DNA from 2 places in the Paenibacillus sp. sgz302191 genome. Region 1 is predicted to be linked to the other one. Evidence: a T-box and tRNA genes for the amino acid it is inferred to sense, from the RefSeq annotation. Region 1 holds a T-box; the other holds one or more tRNA genes.
What was found. A T-box is a leader RNA that pairs with one kind of tRNA and senses whether it is charged. The one in region 1 lies ahead of ileS (isoleucine--tRNA ligase), so its partner is inferred to be a tRNA-Ile.

Region 1 (9,987 bases):
TTGAAAATCCAAAGCGAGCCGACAGCCGATAACAAAGTGACCGGAACGACAGTTTGCCGGTAATTGCGAATACCGAACAATTGGCTCGTACTTAAACAAAACATGAAGAGCAGCATACAAACCTTGACATAAATGCCAAGAATCCAAATGGATACAGCAATGGCTTCAAGCCTTTCCAAGGGGCCAATGATCGTTGTGTATTTGATCACATTCAAAAAGGCAAACTTCAATCGGGAGGTGATCGGCCCCAATATCATGACCGTCATGACGTTGATGACCATAATTAATACAATGACTCCGCCTAGCGATGCCATCAATGTTTTGCGAACGGGTTGCGGCTTCTCATTCAAGTAAGGCAGAAAGAAACCGAGGAAGAAAAATTGGCTCATCCAAGCGGATGGGACGATTGCCCCTTTAATAACCGGAATCACCCCGTCCCCAAGAACCGGGGTCAAACGGGCAGGATCCGCATCCCGGAAGGAGAAGATAAAGACAGGGATAAGCAGGGTCAGGATGATCAGAAAAATGACCTCATTGCACCTCGCAATGGACTCTATCCCAGAGATCACGGCAAGGCCGCACAGCGCGAGCAAAGAGACCATCAATACTAGGGGAGGTGTATACGTCAAGAGAACGGTATTAAGAAACCCGGCATGTTCGTTTACAGTACTGGAAATGAAGAAAAACAAATAGTACATAAAATAAAACCCGAGAAGTTTCCCTATCCACTTGCCGCAAATCGCGGATGCGTACTGAATGATCGACAGACCGGGATAACGAACCGCCAGGGCGGTCAGCGCGTAGATGTTAACGATCCCGGTAATGGAAGCAGGGATAATGGATATCCAGGCATTTTGCTTGGCGAAGGATACCATAATCCCCGGAACGGATAAAATGAGCGTAGAGACGATAAAGGTAAAAAAAAGCAGGCTGAGCTGATAACCGGATATTTTTTCATTTATTTGCACGTATGTGTAGCACATCATTTCTTAATGGACTTTTCCTATTATTCCCTTGGAAAAGCTGATTTATGCCAATACGGCAGGGTTGCAACAGCTGCGGGCGCGGGCGGCGGCTCATGACGGCGGTTGTTCGCAGATATACCTAAATTAGAACTGGAATATCACTCAGGTCGAGGTATATTTTTTTGCCCTTGGCCTCAGCGGTTCTCACCATTTCATCGGCTCCCCTGGACGGCCCTCCTATTCTAAGAACCGCGTCGCAATGGGATAACAGCCGGACGGCTGACGGGTGAAACATACGGTCGAATATTTCATCTCCGATCCGGCGCGATCCGGCCGTTGCCATTAGCGGCAGGGCGTACCATTCGCCGAGGACCGGCATATGCCCCATCTCATAAACGCGCAGGGCCGTTTCATTCATCAGCCGCATATTGGCCTCGATGAGCGCCGGGTCATCTCCCGTGTTGGAACGGTAAGGCCCCGCTATCAGGATTTGCTCAGGCTTGGTCGCGGATTGAAGCAGCCCGTGCAGTTGGGCGTATTGCAGCAGCATAATCGTTTTTGCATCACGGATTTCACCGTTCTCCACCATATTCAGCGCCTGCCCGAAGGGCAGCTCCAGCACTTCAATCTCTTCCTGTTCTTCCTCTATGCCACCGCCCTGACCCGAATGCATATGCGAAGCATATTCCGCCACGAAGAAATATAGGATTTCGGTGACCGAGCCCGGGGACATATACGCCTCTCCCACCTTGTGAACGTTGGTCACCCGGTAGCCGGTTTCCTCTTCCGCTTCACGGCGAATGCAATCCTCCGGCGAATCATTATCCAACAGCCCGGCGCAAGCCTCAATAAGCATCCCGGTTTCATTTCCGTTCATATAAGTCGGCATTCGAAATTGCCTGGTCAGAATGACGGTTTGCTTGTCCCGGTTATACAGCAGAATCACGGCGCCGTTGCCGCGGTCGTACGCTTCTCTGGCTTGTGTTTCCCAACTGCCGTCGCGCTTTTGATAATTGAAGGTTAGCTTCTTTAACACGTACCAATTGTTCGATAAAACTTCTTCTTTCACCATTTCGATGTTCGGTTTCATAACTTAGTCTCCTTATCCTCTCAGCTTGCTAAGAAAGTCGCGCCACAAGGGAGGCTCCTAATTTGAGGCGCTGTCGTTTGTTCCCGCAGGTGCCTCTCCCGGCGCAGGGCAGTGGGAAGGGGACCGGAGCCGCGGGGGTTCCGACGAACTGGCGGGATGCTGCACAGCGGGCGGTCATGAATCGGCTTGGCAGGTTATGCGGGACCGGGCCGGACCAGGCCGGTCCGGGCGGACCAGGCCGGTCCGGGCGAAAGCCTGCGAAAGTGCAGGCTTTTTCTCCGATAATGGTCCAGTTCAGCGAAATACCTGCGATTGTGCAGGAATTTCCGATCAAAATGAATCTGTGCCCTTGTACGCGGGGAAAAGCCTGCACAATTGCAGGAATTGTCCGAGGACGCGCATGAAGAAGCAAAAAAACTGCACTTTTGCAGGCTTTCTTCGCGCAACAGGCCGAGCTGCCCTGAAAATAACCGGCAACGCGCCATTTTCGTGCAGTATAGGGGCCGCCAAATGGCATAAGGGCCCTTGCTTCACGCGTCCAGGCAGAGAGGCCGCTGGCTTCAGGTGCGCGAGGCTCCCGGCGGCCCGCTTTTTCTGGCACAAAAAAATCCCGAATCCTTCGTGATGTAGAGGCTCCCTTTTTCCGCTATCGTGGCCCGCAAATAGGCCGTGAATTGGTCGAGCCTCTCGCCGACAAGAACCTTCCTCGCATTCATCGGGGTTGAAGTGATGTAATGAAGGAGCGGGTTCACCTCGTCAACCAGCATATAATCCTCAAACCGGATCTGCTCGATCTCCGTAAAAGAAGTCTGCAGCACCTCTTTCCCGTTATCCAACTGGAAGCGTTCCATTACAGGGTCCAGCACCTGAATATGCGGATCAAAAGCTTGGACCAACTGCTCGATTTCCTGCAAATGACTTCGGCTCATCGTTGAGGCGTACAAGCAGCCGCCCGGCCTCAGCACACGGTGCATCTCCGAAACGGCCCGGCTGATGTCCAGCACATGATAAAGCATGTGATTAGCGATTACGATATCGAACTCGTTGTCGTGAAAAGGAATCGCTTGGGCGTCGGCAAGCAGGAATTTGAACCGCCCGCTGTGTTCGCCCAGGCTCATCCGGGCCTCGTCAAGCATCCCTGCCGACAAATCCGTGAGCGTGATGCTCCACGTTTCGGGAATGCGGTCCGCATTTCTTCGCCATAACGCCGCGTCACCGCAGCCGAGCTCCAATATCTTGAGGCCGGGGAACGCGGCCAGATGTTCAAAAAACCACCGGTGCCATCCAAGCTTGTTCCGACTAAACCGGTCGTACAGACGTATTCTTGCCTGCAGCCGAACCGCATTATGGTACTGCTCGCTCCAGTCCTTTTCCTTATGGATCGTTTGGATAATGTCCGCCAAACCTTCCCAATCGACTTCCTGTCCCTGCTCATCTACCATACCTATCGCCTCTTCAATAGTTCTGTACACATACTGCATATGAGCGATCTTGTGTCGGATGATATCTTTTTGCATCTTCAAAGAGTCTCTCAGGTCCAATTCCGGGGCTGTATCGTTCAGGATGATTTGACTGATCTCGGCCAGGGATAACCCGATGTATTTCAGCATCTGGATCTTTTGCAGCCGTGCCACATCTTCTGTGCTATACAGGCGGGCGGAAGCATGGTTGTACTGTGCCGGCTTTAGCAAGCCGATCTTGTCGTAATAGCGGAGTGTGCGCAGAGTCATTCCCGTTCGCAGCGCGAGCTGACCTGTTGTCAAGTATTGGCGTTCCTCCGGCTTCAAGCATTCGTCCTCCTCTCGTGATTTCTATTATATCCGGTGACGTTACGTCACCTTCAAGCTTTATCTAAGACTGCAGCTGGTCACGCAGGATTCCAACAAAATCAGAGCCGGGGGTCCATCGATAAGGCCCACGGCTCTGATTAGGTTACAGTTACTAGATTTACTCAAGCAGCAAACCGAAGCTGCGGTCTCCGATCTGCACGGACTCCATGCCCGCCGCTTGAGCAAAACGAATGCCGGCAAGGAGCACATTGTCCCGCAAAACAGCTTCATAGCGCTGCAGCGCTTCCTGCAGCTGCGCATCGGCGTCCAAAACGAGATTCACCCGCCGCTCAATCGGCAAATCGAGCTTTTTGCGGTAGTCTTGAATCGCGCGGACGACTTCGCGCACGAGGCCTTCCTGCTCCAGCTCCTCCGTGATCGCGGTGTTCAGCGCCACGGTCATCTGGTAGCCGGAGGCGGAAGCGAAGCCTTCCCGGGCCTGCTTCTCGATGAGCAGCTCATCCAGAGCGATCCGCACCGCTTCGCCTTCGATCACTGCGTCCACAAAGGCGTTGCCGACAGCCTGCCTGGTCTCGGCAGCGGATAACTGCTTCAAATGGCTTTGGATCGGCCCGACCATTTTCCCGTATTTTTTGCCGGCCGCCTTCAGGTTCAGCTTCAATTGGAAGTTGACGAAGCCGTTGTCGTCCTGTTCCACGCGGATTTGCTTGACGTTGATTTCGTCTTTGACGATATCCTCGAACCGGCTCAGGTCGAAATCGCCGCCGAATGACACGATCAGCTCGGATAGCGGCTGCCGGGTCTTGATTCCGGTCTCGTTTCTGATGCTGCGCGCCAGCTCGACGACTTGCCGCGCTTTCTCCATGCCGCTCTCCAGCGCCGCATCGATGACGGCCTCGTCCGCCTGCGGATAATCGGCCAGATGGACGCTGCCTTCGCCGCCGAGATTGCCATAGATATCTTCGGCAATGAGCGGAGCGTACGGCGCGATCAGCCGGGCGAGCGTCAGCAGCGCGCTGCGCAGCGTCTGGTAGGCGGACACCTTGTCCGCCGTCATTTCGCTGCCCCAGAAGCGGTCGCGCGAACGGCGGATGTACCAGTTGCTCAGTTCGTCGACGAACGCTTCGAGATGCTTCGCCGGATTCAGGAAATCGACGGCATCCAGCCCTTTCACCACTTGACGCACAGTGCTGTTCAGCCTCGAGAGAAGCCAGCGGTCCAATTCGTTTGCGGAAGCCTGCTCAGGATGATTGTCCGGATTGTAACCGTCGATCGTTGCATACAGCGCATAAAAAGCGTGCGTATTGTTGATCGTATCGATGACTTTGGACTTCGCCTCCGCGACGATCTGCTTCGAGAACCGCTTGCTGTTCCATGGCGCGCTGTCGGACAGCAGCGCCCAGCGGAACGCATCCGTGCCGAATTCCTCAATGATCTCCCACGGATCGATGACATTGCCCTTGCTTTTGGACATTTTTTGCCCGTTCTCGTCAAGGACGTGGCCTGTCGAGATGACGGCTTTATACGGCAGTTGGCCGTTATAAAGCGTTGATACGGCCAGCAGGCTAAAAAACCAGCCGCGCGTCTGGTCGATCCCCTCGCAAATCATATCGGCCGGATATTGCTCGCGGAACTGCTCCTCGTTGCCGAACGGGTGGCCGTATTGCGCAAACGGCATCGATCCGCTGTCGAACCATACGTCGATCACTTCAGGCGTTCGCGTCATCGTGCCGCCGCAGGAGCAGCGCAGCTTCACTTCATCTACGTAAGGCTTGTGCAGCTCCAGATTGTCGTCCAGCGGATGCAGCGACTTGCCCTGCAAATCGCGCAGGCTCCCCGGCGCATATTCGCCGCCGCAATCTTGGCACGTCCAGACGTTAAGCGGAGTGCCCCAATAGCGGTTGCGGCTGATGTTCCAATCGACAAGCTCCTCCAAAAATTTACCGAAGCGCCCTTCGCGCAGATGCGCCGGATGCCATTCGATCCCGCTGTTGTTGCGGATCAGCTCGTCTTTGACCGCTGTCGTGCGGATAAACCAGCTTTCCATCGCATAATAGAGCAGCGGCGTTTTGCAGCGCCAGCAGAACGGATAGCTGTGCTCGTACCGCTCCTTGGAAAAAAGCAAACCGCGCTCGGACAAGCGCTTCACGACGTCGACGTCGCAATCTTTGACAAAACGGCCGGCAAATTCGGTAATCGTATCCGAATAAGTTCCGTCCGGTTTGACGACGTTCACAAAATCGAGCCCATGCTGGCGCGCCGTCCGGTAATCGTCTTCCCCGTGCGCCGGAGCGATATGCACGATGCCGGTGCCGCTCGCATCGCTGACATAGTCGGCGTCGACGACGATGTGCCCTTTGCTTACGCCGATATAGCCGAACGGCGGCTCATAGGCGGTGCCTACGAACTCCGCTCCTTTATGAACGGACACGATTTCATAGCTGCCGGTCATCACCTTGTCGGCGAGATTTTGGGCCACGATGTAAATCTCTCCGTTTTGCCTTACTTTCACGTAATCGACGTCTTTATGGACCGCCAACGCCACGTTCGCAGGAAGTGTCCACGGCGTAGTCGTCCAGGCGAGGAAGCTTTCGCCGCCCTGCTTGCTTTTGAACATGACCGTCGCGCTCAAGTCCTTGACATCCTCATAGCCCTGCGCCACTTCGTGCGAACTGAGCGTCGTCTGGCAATCCGGGCAGTACGGGCTGACGCGGTGGCCCTTGTAGAGCAAGCCTTTGCCGTGGATCGTCGATAAAATGTGCCACACGCTCTCGATGTAATCGTTCGTCAGCGTCACGTAAGGGTGCTCCATATCCGTCCAATAAGCGATCCCTTCCGTCAGCTCGCGCCACTGCCGCTCGTATTCGAAAACGCTCGCCTTGCACTTGCTTACGAATTCGGCGACGCCGTATTTTTCGATCTCCTGCTTGCCCGAAATGCCCAACTGCTTTTCCACCCCCAGCTCGACCGGGAGCCCGTGCGTATCCCATCCGGCCTTGCGGACGACGCGGTAGCCGGACATCGTTTTGTAGCGGCCGATAAAATCTTTGATGACGCGGCCGAGCACGTGCCCGATATGCGGCTTGCCGTTAGCCGTCGGCGGACCTTCGTAAAATACGAAGTTCGGCCTTCCCTGACGGTGTTCCACCGATTGGCGGAACGTATCGTTTTGCTTCCACTGCTCAAGAACGCGCAGCTCGCGGGTTCTGGCTTTTTCTTTCACATCGACTTTTCTCATGCGAGTATCCCTCTCTTTTTTGGGTTCATCCCATCCAAATTAACAGCTCCGAAAAAGGTGCGAAAAAAACAAAAAAATCCCGCCCCGTAAGGGACGAGATTCAACTCGCGATACCACCCTTGTTCCGCACCGACCGGCATGAATCCGATCTGCGGCACCTCCATCAGCGTACCATCATACGCGTTCCTTGTAACGGCGGAATCCCGGGGCAGCTTACTTCCTTGCTTCAGCTTTCCTTCTCGGAGAGGATTTTCGGTTACATCTTGTACATTGGCTTTCAGCGCAAGGCCAACTCTCTGGGGAACAAGGAAATAACGTACTCGTTCTCGTCAACGAATTTGTTCGGAACATTCAATTATTTCATTTGTACACCTATTTCCCCAAAATGTCAAGCAGGCAAAAGCCCCCGCGCAAGCCCCTCCCCACGGAAAAAAGCCCCCTGCGAAAGTGTCATGCTTTGAGGCAAGCGACGCCATGCCCGTCCGCCACCGTTCGCAAAGCGGGCTCGGTCTCCAGGCATTCCCGGCTCGCCAGCGGGCAGCGGTTCGAGAAGCTGCAGCCCTGCGGCTTGTTCAGCAGGCTCGGCACCTCGCCGGAAATGAGCACCCGCTCGCGCCGTTCCTCCACGAACGGGTCGGGAATCGGCACAGCTGCCAGCAGCGCCTGCGTGTAAGGATGGAGCGGGCTCTCGTACAGCGTGCGCCAATCGGCGATTTCGACGATTTTGCCCAAATACATAACCGCTACGCGATCGCTGATATGCCGCACGACGGACAGATCGTGGGCGATGAACAGATACGTAAGATTAAGCCGGGTTTGCAGCTCTTCCAGCAAATTGATGATTTGCGCCTGAATCGATACGTCCAGCGCGGAAATCGCCTCATCGCAGACGATAAAGCTCGGATTGCCGGCGAGCGCGCGGGCGATGCCCAGACGCTGCCTTTGCCCGCCGCTGAACTCGTGCGGGACGCGATTTTTCAGAGCCGGATCGAGGCCGACCAGACGGAACAACTCCTCCACCCGCTCCTCGTATTCCGCGGCGCTTGCCGTCAGCTTATGGATTTTCAGCGGTTCTCCGACGATATGCCGCGCCGGCTGGCGGGGATCGAGAGAGCCGTAAGGGTCTTGAAAAATAAGCGGAAAATGGCGGCGGATGGGACGCAGCTCGCTTTTCGGCATTCGGGCGATGTCTTTCCCGTTGAACAGGATTTGCCCGTCCGTCGGATCGTACATGCGCAGAAGCGTGCGGGCGACGGTCGTTTTCCCGCAGCCGCTCTCGCCGACAAGGCCGAGCGTCTCGCCCTTGCGGATCTCGAAGGATACGTCGTCGACCGCCTTAATGTCGGCGACTTTGCGCCTGAGCAGCCCCTGCGTCACCGGAAAATACATTTTCAAATGTCTCACTTCAAGCAGCGTTTCAGCCTGCTCCTTCCGCCCCTGATTCGGCCGTTCCTGAACAGCGGCGGCCGAAGAGGCAAGCCGCGCGTCCGCACCCGGGCGCTCCGCAATATCGACATGGCAGGCGGCGTAATGTTCTCCGCGAACCTGGCGCAGCTCGGGCGCGGGACTGCTTGCGCAAGCCGCGGTCCGGTAAGCGCAGCGGGGCATGAACGGGCACGTATGCGGTTTGTCCGCCAAATTCGGCGGCAGCCCGTCGATCGGAACCAGCTTGCGGTCCTTCGGATCGTCCAGCCGCGGCACGGCTTTCATAAGCCCGACCGTATACGGATGCCGCGGAGCGCCGAACAGCTCTTTCGCCGTTCCCGATTCCACGATGCCGCCGGCATACATGACATAGATGCGGTCCGCATAGCGGGCTACGATGCCCAGGTTGTGCGTAACGAGCACGAGCGCGGTTTTCGTCCGCTTGACGATATCCCGCAGCAGCTCCAGAAGCTGGGCCTGGGTCGTCACGTCCAGCGCCGTCGTCGCCTCGTCGGCGATCAAAATTTTCGGGTCGCAGGACAGCGCCATCGCGATCATAATTCTTTGCCGCATCCCGCCGCTGAATTGGTGCGGATAGTAATCAGCCCGCTGCTCCGCGTCCGGGATGCCGACCGTGCGGAGCAATTCGGCCGCCCGCTTCCGGGCATCGGCCTTATTCAACTTCAAGTGCAGCGCGACCGATTCGGCGATCTGCTCTCCGACCGTCAGCACCGGATTGAGCGAGGTCATCGGTTCCTGAAAAATAACGCCGATCTTCCCGCCGCGGACGTCCCGCAACCGCTCGCCTTTCGGCGGAAGCTTGAGCAGATCGGCGCCTTCGAACAGCACCTCGCCGCCGACGATTCGGCCCGGCGGGGCGGGAATCAGCCGGAGTCCGGAATATTGGGTAACGGACTTCCCCGAGCCGCTTTCCCCGACAATGGCGACGATCTCGCCTTCGTCAACGTAGTACGAAACGCCGTCCACCGCCTTGACGGTATTGCCGTCCATCGTAAAATAAGTTTGCAAATTGCGGACTTCAAGCAAATGTCCCATACGGCTATGCCTCCCTGCGCGTTATGTTCATTCGGATTGCGGCTTACCCGCTCCCTCTCAGCTTCGGATCCAGCGCGTCGCGCAGGGCGTCGCCGACGATATTGAACGACAGGACGACGGCCATAATGGCCGCGCCGGGAGCGAAGGACAGCACCGGATGCGCCTCCAAATATTTGTAGCCGTCATTGACCATCGAGCCCCAGGCGGCTCCCGGAGGCGCGATGCCCAGCCCCAAATAGCTCAGTCCCGCCTCGGACAAAATCGCGCTGCCCAGGTTCATCGTGACGAGCACGATGAGCGGCGACATGCAGTTCGGCACGATGTGCACGAGCATGTTCCGCAAATTGCCGGCGCCGCTCAGCTCTGCGGCGATGACATAATCGGCGTGGCGCACGGTCAGCACCTGTCCCCGCATAAGCCGCG
Region 2 (9,987 bases), on a different contig from region 1:
TCAACAACTTTTCTAAACTTTTTTTATTCATTCATTTTAGCTGCATGTCAGGCTGAAATATCCATCCCCCTCTTCACCCTCCAATTGCTCTTTGCGAGGGACCACGTCCATGTGCACAAGGGCAGCGTCCACAAAAACGGCGCATACGGGAGATAGCTTTCCGCCGGCACGCCAAGAATCGTACCGCATACGATGGCCAGCATGTTCCAAGGGATGATGGCGGCGAAAACGAGGCTTGAATCCGCGACGACACGGGCGAGCTGGCTGCGGGGAAACCGCAGCTCCCAAATCGGCAGCAGGCTGCGTCCGGTCATCATGATCGGCAACGTTTGCGTGCAGGATATGAGGCTAAGCACTAGTCCGAAAAGAGATGCCCGCAGCGTGGCAACGAAGAGTGAGGACGTGGTGCCGAGCAGCTTTTGCATGTATGGCTGCAGAGCTTGATTCGCTTCGAGGATGCCGTTGTACGCACCGGCAAGCGCAATAAGAATCATCAGCTCGATCATGCCTGACAGCCCTTTTGTTTGCAGGGAAGTAAACGCACCGGAATGGTATCCGTCCCACAAAACGCGAATCCATTCGTTCCACTGAATATGCTGAAAAATAGTACCGGCGGCAACTGCAGCCGCGATCGAACAAATAAAGGCATTCCTCGTTCGGATACGGAACAAAATGGATCCTAAAAGAATAAGCACAGGCAGCAGCAGCCACAAGCTATAGGCAAATCCGCCGCGAAACTGCTCCTGCAAGGCGGATACGCCGCTTTTGTGCCAGCCTCCGTTCAAATCATGCGCCACGAAAAAGACGGCCGACAATCCAATCGCACCGACTGTGGTCGGGAGCAATGCTTTGAATTGCCTTTTCACAGCCACGCCTGTGGAAGCCGCCGTCAGCTGATGGGCGCTGGAAAACGGCGACATCCTGTCGCCCACGAACGCTCCGGATACGAGCGCGCCGGCGATGAGAGGAAGCGGAATTTGCAGCACGGCGCCCAACCCCATGAGCGGGATTCCGACGGAGCTTAGCGTTCCTGTAGACGTTCCCAGGAGCATAGAGATAATCAAGGAAACCACAAACGCAAATGTGACGAAAAAAGCCGGATCGATGAGCGAAATCCCCCCGTCGATCATAAACGGAATCGTACCGCTGGCAGTCCAGGCAGGGATAATCAAACCGACTAAAGCAAGAATCCATATCACTTCTCTGGTATGCTGTATCCCTTTCAACATTTGGGATGCGGTAGATCGAACGGTATTGCCTGCCCGCAGGCTATAAAAAATCAAAGTAAAAAGCCCCAACATAAATCCAAGGGCTAGAGGAATTTGAAGCGCATAGGCAGCTGCTAATCCGATGATCGTCACACTTACAGTAAATACCAGCCGGCCCGCAGTCAGCATCGCCCTGCCCCCCCTACTCCTTATTCTTTTTGGCCCAGTATGCTGCGAACTGCCTTTTTGGTCTCGGCTATAGCCAGCCGAAGCGGCGCAGTCTCACCCTGAAAAGGATGGACGGCCCCGAAGGTATGATCGCCATCCGGCACCTTTATCCATTGAACGCCGGGATTTCGCTCCACAAGCCGGGCGGAGCCGCCGATTCGTTTATCCCCGTCTTCAGTGCCCTGGATCAAAAAGATCGGAATCGCCGCGCCGCCAATTCGGCCAACCAGATCGTACCGTTCCTTTTCCCGCTCCATATCCTCCAAAATTTCCAGATCAAGCGGCATAAGCTGCTTCGTTCGGCCATTCATCGTATATGTACGGCCATTTGCCCGCATTTCCGCTATATTTTCCTCGGTCAACAAGTTGACGTCCGTAATGCCGTTCCAACTGATCACACCCGCAACAAAACTCGAATGATCCAATCCATAGATAAGACATTCCCCGCCTCCCCGGCTGTGCCCGAGCAAAATAATCGGACGCGCCGCACGCGCACCGGAGAATGTTTCGATTTCATGCCTGTCAAACAAGACGGTTTCCGCTCTGTTTTCGTTCATTGTCTGCAAAAATACGTCGGAACCGATCAAACGGACCATCGCATCAAGATCTTCAAGATTTTTTGAATACGTGGCTTTTGCGAATTTTTCAAGCTCTGTGAACTCAAGCAGATCGGCTCCGACTCCGTTATGGGAATAATTCATCGATACAACGTCCACTTGCTCCGCCAGCTCGGCTGCCGCAAACGGAAACATCCCCCAATCCTTGAAGCCTTTGTATCCGTGGCAGATCACAAGGGTCGCCTTGGCCGGCTGCACGGTTGCAGGATAAAAATCCGCGCGAATCGTCCGATTTTCTCCCATATTCAATTGAAAAGGCTGCTTTGCCGTCATTCTCATCTTCCTTTCGATAGGGTTCCAAAGAACGCCTTCAACGCTCCATGTTTTCGTATATTTTACCACAATCTGTTCAGGAGAGAATATGTCCGGGCGCAAAATGGATTTGCTTTTGAGTTCATATTTTCGGCGTATCCAGCAAAAACTTCATTGTAGAGTATGAGCAGTCACTTTTCCTCAAGAGGAGGCCCCTATCCATGCACCGAAAGGCATTATGCCGCCGGTTTTTCAGGCTAACAAGCGTTTTTGCGATGATTCAGCTGTTGTCGTGCCTGCATGTTTCGCTCCTTGCAGCCGAACCGGATGGAGCCGTCCAGGCCGCGGAACCGGCAAACGCCGGACAAATTCATCTAAGCGTTAAAGCTGCGCCGCAAGCGAGGTATGAAACAACTGCGGATTTTAAAGATAAAAAAATGATTCGTGAATTGGAAAAAGGGACAGCGGGGGCCGCCTATGAAGAAGCGCTGCCGCCCGATACCGTGCTAACTTATGTGCAAAAGGGGCAAACGAAAACGTTCGGTGTTACGCCTGAGGGAGAGGTCATTGAGCTTGCGGGTAAAATGAAGCTGGCCGTAAGCGGCCGCGTGCAAAAAGACTTGAAAAACCAGGTGCAGTCGCTAAGAGCCAAGCACTATGGCGAAATGCTCCCCTGGGAGGAGGCCAGCCGGGTGCTGCCCAAATACAGCAGCTTCACGATTACCGACGTGGAATCGGGTCTGAGCTTCCAGGGGCAGCGCCGCGCCGGAAGCAGCCATGCGGACGTGCAGCCGCTGACGAAGACCGACTCCGCGACGCTCAAACGCATCTACGGCGGCGCCTGGAGCTGGAACCGGAGGGCCGTTCTGGTGAAGCTGAACGGCCGCACGCTGGCCGCCTCCATGCACGGCATGCCGCACGGCGGCGACGGTATTCCCGGAAATGACTTCAAGGGTCATTTCTGCATCCATTTTCTCGGGAGCGTGACACACGGCTCCCGCTCCATTGATCCTGCGCACCAGGTCATGGTGCACAGAGCCGCCGGCTTGCTGACGGAGTACATCAGCAAGCTCTCGCCCTGGCAGCTGATCGACGTCTGGATCGCTGCCGCCAATCAAGGCGACCTGCAGCTGCTGCAGGCCGCCACAGGGCAAGAACAGGCGGTGCATGTGCGCAGCATGCACCGCCTGTCGAAATTCCCGGAGCTGGATACGTCCCAGCTCCTCGAACTTGAAACCGCGGTCGATGTTTCGGCTACGCCGGAACGCGCGACCGCGCCGAAAACGAGGCGAATTCTGTTCCGCCTCGAAAGAGCCTCCACCGATGCGCGATGGTACATCCGCATCGCCAAAATCACTTGACGGCCGCCACTCAGCTTGCGCGGCCGAACACGAACGCCGGAGCGCGCGGCAATAAGCGCGCTCCGGCGTTCGAAAAAAAACAAAAAACCCTTGCTCTGCAAAGGGTTTCAGCTATGGGCCCAGAGGGACTCGAACCCCCGACCAATCGGTTATGAGCCGACCGCTCTAACCAACTGAGCTATAGGCCCGTATGAAAGATTTGGTTGCGGGGGCAGGATTTGAACCTGCGGCCTTCGGGTTATGAGCCCGACGAGCTACCGGGCTGCTCCACCCCGCGTCGTTATTGCCGCTAATAGCGACAAAATTAAATATACACTAAATGCAAATGGAAAGTCAAGGATTTTTTTACCGTACAGAACTGCTTTACAAAGTGCTGTACCTGACGCCGAAACGCCCTTTTTTCGATTTGTATACCTCGACTTCCTGAGGGCATTCGTATCCGTAAATCCACCAGTCTTCTTCCATACGCTTGGCCAAACAGCCGGCCTGGAATTTGGAATCGTACAATTTTGCCCAATACACCCAACGCATGTACAATCACTCCGTCTGTTAAGTATCAATAATCCTATCATAACCAAAACGGGCCATCCTTATGAGCGTCTTGTAATTTCATGGATACAGGTGTTAGAAGCGGCAGGAAAGCGGTATAATAGGTATATGCTAGTTCTTAGGAGGGGTGTTCATGAACTGTGGAATCGCCGTTTTTCCGTCCAAAGAAGTGCAAGACGCTGCGAACAGCTACAGGAAGCGCTACGATCCTCACTATAATTTGATTCAGCCCCATCTTACCCTCCGCGACAAAGAGGTGTGGGATGAGCAAAAGCTTGCCGCCGCCGCGGCGCATCTTGAGGAGAAGACGAAAGCGGCAGCTCCCTTTGAGCTGCATTTCAACCGGTTCTCTTCTTTTTATCCCGTCAACCATGTCATTTATTTAGCGCTTGCCGATACGCAGCCGATGATCGACTTGCGGAATGCCATTTGTACGGAGCTGCTCGCCGAACCCGACAAACCTTATTTGTACAACCCTCATTTGACGATCGGGCAAATGCTTGGCGCCGACGAGCTGCACGATGTCCTGTCCAGTTTGAGACATACCCCCGTCGATTTGCGCTCCAAAGTGGATCGCATTCACCTCCTGTTTCAAACGGAGAACGAAGCCTGGACCGTTTATCAAACATTTTTGCTTCGCGGATGACTAGAAACTGTCGAGGGGCAACCCTTTCTTCAATTGTCAGATCAAAACAAGTCGGGCAGCGGGTTAAATCGATCCCTTTGCTCGACTTGTTTGCTTTAGCGCTGCCTCTTCAAGTTAAATTTGACCAAGTCAAACACTCTCTCCACTCCATCATCAACTCACACCCTTCCTCCTTTGCACACAGTCTCTCACGAGCCTGCCCGCTTAGAGATACTTAACAGCGACCAATATTTCCCAGCCCTCTATGATGGAACGGTATGGCTTAGCCCGAAAAATCTGAGAGAGTGAGAATGTTAAAAATTGCCCTCCACCAGAGCAGTACATCAACCTGAAAGCACGGGGAAAACCTGCAAAAGTGCAGTTTTTTGCTCGTTGGTGCGCTGATAGTGAAAAATTCCTGCAATTGTGCAGGAATTTCGCCGCGAACATGGGCTCGGAATCAAACTCGTCGAAAATTCCTGTACAATCGCAGGCTTTTCTCTAAAACGGGCCGGTTTCCCGGAAAAAGCCTGCACTTTTGCAGGTTTTCCAAGCGCAGCGAAGCCATTGGTGCCATTGATGTCAACCATGCGCCAGCGCCTAATTGTCGGCCCCGCTCCATCCAGCTCAAAAAAAGAAGAGACCGCCCCTCCGGCAGCCTAAAAGCCGCTTGAGGGACAGCCCCATTGTATGAGTACGTATTATTGCTTGAAAACAGTGAGCAAACGTTTGGCGGTGCGGTTCGTTTCTGTAGTGAATACTTCGTAAACTTTGACCGTCAGCGGGAAATCGAGCTGTCCGGAGTTGACGTTCAGGGCAATCGTGTTCATTCCGTTATACAATCGGCCCGAGCCTGCCAGTGGTTTTACCGCGCTTCCTACCGGATTGCCGACATTATCGTAAAGATCGAACTGAAGACTGGAGCTGCTTTCGTCTACGGTGACCTGTTTATTTTGTTCAATACCCAGATCAAGCTTTAGCTTGTAGTTGTAAATATTGGCAGAACCTTGGAAAAGAGCTGTTATCGACCAGTCTCTGATTTTCAAGTCATAAGGATACACCTTCAGCTCATTGTCTGAAGATTCTTTTTGAACAGGCACTTTAGCCGTTGCAAGCAGCGATTTGTAGACGGTATCCCCGTTCGTTTGCCCGCTGTACAGATTCATTCTAAGCCCCTCGCCTGTTTCGGAAGCCGGCAGCGCGAATGCGTAACTGACGACATAGGACGCTTTGGGAACAACAGTCTGTGCGGTATTTTTTTGTCTGCTGCCCGCATATGAGAAGCCGTCTTTGCTGACCAACTCCGCTTGAATTGCCGGAATCGGGATCGGGCGGTCGCTGTTGTTGGTCAGTTTGAATTTAGCCACAGCCGTGTTAAATCCGTCGTCTTCATTGCTTGTCACATGCAGTTCTTCCAGCGAAACATCGACATTGGAAGGAACATATTTGTTCGTAGAGTCCAGCTTCACGGGCGTTCCCAGCGTATAGTTAGGAGCCGGGATCAAGTTTTGCGCGGCAGCCCCGGTTGGAAGCAAGATGTTGATGCGGCCTACGCGGTACGATTCCTCTCCCGCAGCGGTCGTGTATTTCTCCGGCGTTACTACATTCAGGCTTGTAAATTCGGTATCCAGATCCGTCGGAATAACGACGTGGACATATTTTTTCTCTCCCGCTTCCAGAGAAACGGACGTTTCCGCTCTGTTGCCGGAATAAACGCTTTTCTCGGTTTTGCCGTCCAGCGCGAACACCGGAACGTTTTGACGCTCGGAAGTCGGGTTCGACGCTTCGATTTGAACGACGGCGGTAACCCCTTTGGCCGTTACCTCTTTATGGATATCGATCGGCCGGAAGACGACAGGAGAACGCAATGACGGCAAAGTGAACGTTTCTCCCCATTTCAGAACCGCCGTTTGATTCGTAATTTTGCTGTCGATTCCGTTCCAAACCATCGAAGTGTCGAGCGGTACGCTCAGCAGCGTCGTTTCTTTTTTCGGATACACTTCCATATCCACGTCCACCCAGCTGATATTGGTCAGTGCCGCGTCGTCGCTCCGTTCGACAACCGACATAAAACTAAGCTCCTGGTCGCTTTTGCCCGGGATCGACTTCGGGTTTTTCGCGCTCGGCTCCAGCGTATATTCCACGCCGTCAGCCATGCGGACACGCAGCTCAAAGTCCGGCACGCGGGTTACTTTGGCACCCGTATTTTTCAAGCGGATGACGGCGCCAAGCTTCGTTGTGTCGGACGTATGTTCATTCAGCAAGCTCTTGACCTCCACTTCGACGGAAGCGGCCAGCGGGTAGCTCGCGATCGCAGCCGTATAGGGCGCGCTTGCGGCACCGCCTTCTGCGGCCCATGCCGGATAAGATGCTGTCGAAAGAAGCGCAGCCGAAAGTACGAGTGTTGCCAATGTTTTTTTCATAGACTTATTCACGTTGGTTTCCTCCTGAGAGTATTAGTTAGCGACCTGCACTTTATCTTGATCCTTCAGTTGATGTTGGCCCGAGGTCACGAGAATTTCGTTTTCTTTGACACCGGACAAGATCTCCTGATTCGTTTCATTCAAGCGGCCAAGCTCCACTTTCCGCTTTTGCACGGTATCGCCGTTCAAAATATAAACGAAGTTGTCTCCGCCTTCCCGGACGATGCTCAGCGTCGGCACGACAGTCACGACTTGCTCGTCATCTTTGGTCAGCTCCACCTGGGCTTTGGCCCCGGGCTTCAACTTGCCGTCAGGGTTAGGAACTTCCAGTTCCAGATCGTAAGCTTTGGTTTGGCCGTTAATGACGTCGGACAAATACGCGATTTTGGCGCTCGCTTTCTCGGTTACGCCCGGTACATAATAGATAAGCTCCGTTTTGCCTCTTACCAGATTTGCCGAAGCTTCGGTCAGCTGGGATTTGATTTTAACCGGGTCTGTTTGCTGCACTTCTCCGCCCCGGTATCCGACCGTTACGCTCTGGCCTACGACCACGGTCAAATCCGTCAATACGCCGGATACCGGAGCCTTGACGTCCATATTTTCGATCGTTCTTTCCAAAGTTCTACTGTTGATTTCCGCTGAGTCCAGCTGCCTTTGGGCCGTTTCCAAAGCGTCCGTATCCTGCAGTGTCTTCAATTGTCTGCGCAAGCTTTCCAGGGCACGTTTAGCCTTGTCAAGCGCGCTTTCGGCAGCGTCCAACTGCGATTTGGTAGCTTGGCCCAGGTCGTATTCGTTACGTGTCTTGTTATAAGCCTTCTCGGCGTCGCTGACGCCCGTTTCGCTCGTCGCGATATTGTCTTTCATATCCGCGATGGCGTTGGAACTCGTTTTTTGTGCCGAGGAAACACCCTGCTGCGCTCCTTTGAGGGTTATGGCGTTCAAATCTTTTTGAAGCAGCGTGTCCGTCGGGTCAAGCCGGAACAGGATGTCGCCCTTTTCGACTTTGTCTCCGCGTTTCTTCAAAACTTCAATGACTTCGCCCGATCCTTTCGTCACGACATCCAACTGGACGGAGGAAACGATATCCCCGACTTGTTCGACCGGATCGCCGATTTTTTGCTTTGTAATTTTCGCTGTTTTTACCGTCTTTGTTTGCTGCTCCTGAGCGGTTTTATCGGCTGGGCCGGCAGCCGGAGCGGCTGAGCAGCCTGCGGCGATCGCCGCGCTAAGCGCGACGACCCCGAATAATTTGGTGCTTCGCTTCAAAGATAGGAACTGACGTTTCATGTTTAATTCTCCTTTTCCCCTGTTAGCTTAGTGCGCAGTCGAAGCTGCTTGCTCCGCTTTGGCGGAATCCGATTTCGCTTTTTTGCCGAACAAACGGCCCATTCTTCCTTTGAATCCGTATATGACCTCATACACGATGGGCACGATGACAAGCGTCAGCAGTGTCGAGGTTGTCAGACCGCCGATTACAACTACTGCCAAACCTTTCGAAATAATCGTTCCTTTCGATAAACCGAGTGCTAACGGCAGCAAAGCGATAATCGTCGCTCCCGCCGTCATAATAATGGGGCGCAGCCGCGTCATGCCGGCTTCAATAAGCGCATCGCGCATCGAGTAATCTTGCTCCCTGAGCTGCTGGACCCGGTCTACTAACACGATAGCGTTCGTAACAACGATACCGATCAGCATCAGGAAACCGATGAGCGAAGTAATGTTGACGGATTCTCCCGTAAGCAGCAGCCCCAGCAGTCCCCCGATTGCGGCCAAAGGCAGTGAGAACAAAATGGCGAACGGCGCGCTCGCGTTCCCGAAGGCAAGCACCATGACGAGATACACGATAAAGATCGAAGCTCCCATGGCTACAAACATTTCCATAAAGCTCTTGTTGATATCGTTCGAGACGCCTTTCACCTCACGGCTTACGCCGGATGGCAGCTCAATTTTGGCCAGTTCAGCGGACACTTTATTGCTGACTCCGCCTTTATCGGTGCTGTCAATTTTGGCGGAAACATTGAGCACTTGTTCCTGGCCTTCGCGGCTGATGCCGATAGGCGCATCGATTTGTTTGATTTTTGCCACTTCATTCAATTCAATGGTTTGGCCGGAAGCCGTCTTCAGCAGGAACTCTCCCATTTTGTCGACCGAATTTTTGTAAATCGGATTCAACATCACTTTCGTCTCGTACGTGACGTTGTTAAATTTCATATCTCCCAGTTTCTCTTCGGCAATCCAGCCGTTGACAACCTGCAAAATTTGCGCGGCGGACAGACCGTACAAGCGGGCCTTGTTTTGGTCCACTGTAATTTCCACCTCGGTTTTGGAATCGCTCAGGCTGTCTTTAACGTCGGTAAGCTCCGGAAACTCTTTCATTTTCTGTTTAATCGATTCTGCGGCTTGCTTGAGATACAGCTGATCTTCGCCTTTGAGCGAGTAGGAGAAATCGGAACTGCTCCCGCCCCCGCCCCCCATCGAGATCAGTTCCATATTGACCTCGGAGCCCGCAGGTAGAAGCTTCATTATTTCCTGCTTGTATTTTTTCACGCCTTCTTTGGCATTGATCGTAGCGTTGAACTCCGTAAACATCGTAGCGCGGTATGCGTATTTATCATTGCTCATGTTGTAGCCGACGAGCGCTTCGTTATATTTGAAAACGGGATTGCCCTTGTCATCCTTGGCCGCTTTGAGCATCGTCTCGATTTCTTTGGACTTCTCGTTCAT

Region 2: it has a tRNA-Ile gene. The T-box ahead of ileS (isoleucine--tRNA ligase) is inferred to sense a tRNA for this amino acid. The anticodon was not compared.

Annotation. Positions count from the first base shown of each region.
Region 1 is NZ_JBYLHY010000003.1:384,320-394,306, forward strand. Features, by position in the region: gene AC3G2T_RS06635 (GerAB/ArcD/ProY family transporter) at 1-986, opposite strand, end outside; gene nudK (GDP-mannose pyrophosphatase NudK) at 1,105-2,055, opposite strand; gene AC3G2T_RS06645 (MerR family transcriptional regulator) at 2,616-3,842, opposite strand; gene ileS (isoleucine--tRNA ligase) at 4,003-7,083, opposite strand; T-box leader at 7,170-7,425, opposite strand; gene AC3G2T_RS06655 (ABC transporter ATP-binding protein) at 7,534-9,564, opposite strand; gene AC3G2T_RS06660 (ABC transporter permease) at 9,608-9,987, opposite strand, start outside.
Region 2 is NZ_JBYLHY010000006.1:76,105-86,091, forward strand. Features, by position in the region: gene AC3G2T_RS10650 (Na+/H+ antiporter NhaC family protein) at 48-1,397, opposite strand; gene AC3G2T_RS10655 (alpha/beta hydrolase family protein) at 1,418-2,326, opposite strand; gene AC3G2T_RS10660 (hypothetical protein) at 2,527-3,666, shown strand; tRNA gene AC3G2T_RS10665 (tRNA-Ile) at 3,781-3,854, opposite strand; tRNA gene AC3G2T_RS10670 (tRNA-Met) at 3,867-3,943, opposite strand; gene AC3G2T_RS10675 (hypothetical protein) at 4,030-4,197, opposite strand; gene AC3G2T_RS10680 (2'-5' RNA ligase family protein) at 4,349-4,861, shown strand; gene AC3G2T_RS10685 (hypothetical protein) at 5,185-5,430, opposite strand; gene AC3G2T_RS10690 (hypothetical protein) at 5,542-7,275, opposite strand; gene AC3G2T_RS10695 (efflux RND transporter periplasmic adaptor subunit) at 7,297-8,550, opposite strand; gene AC3G2T_RS10700 (efflux RND transporter permease subunit) at 8,578-9,987, opposite strand, start outside.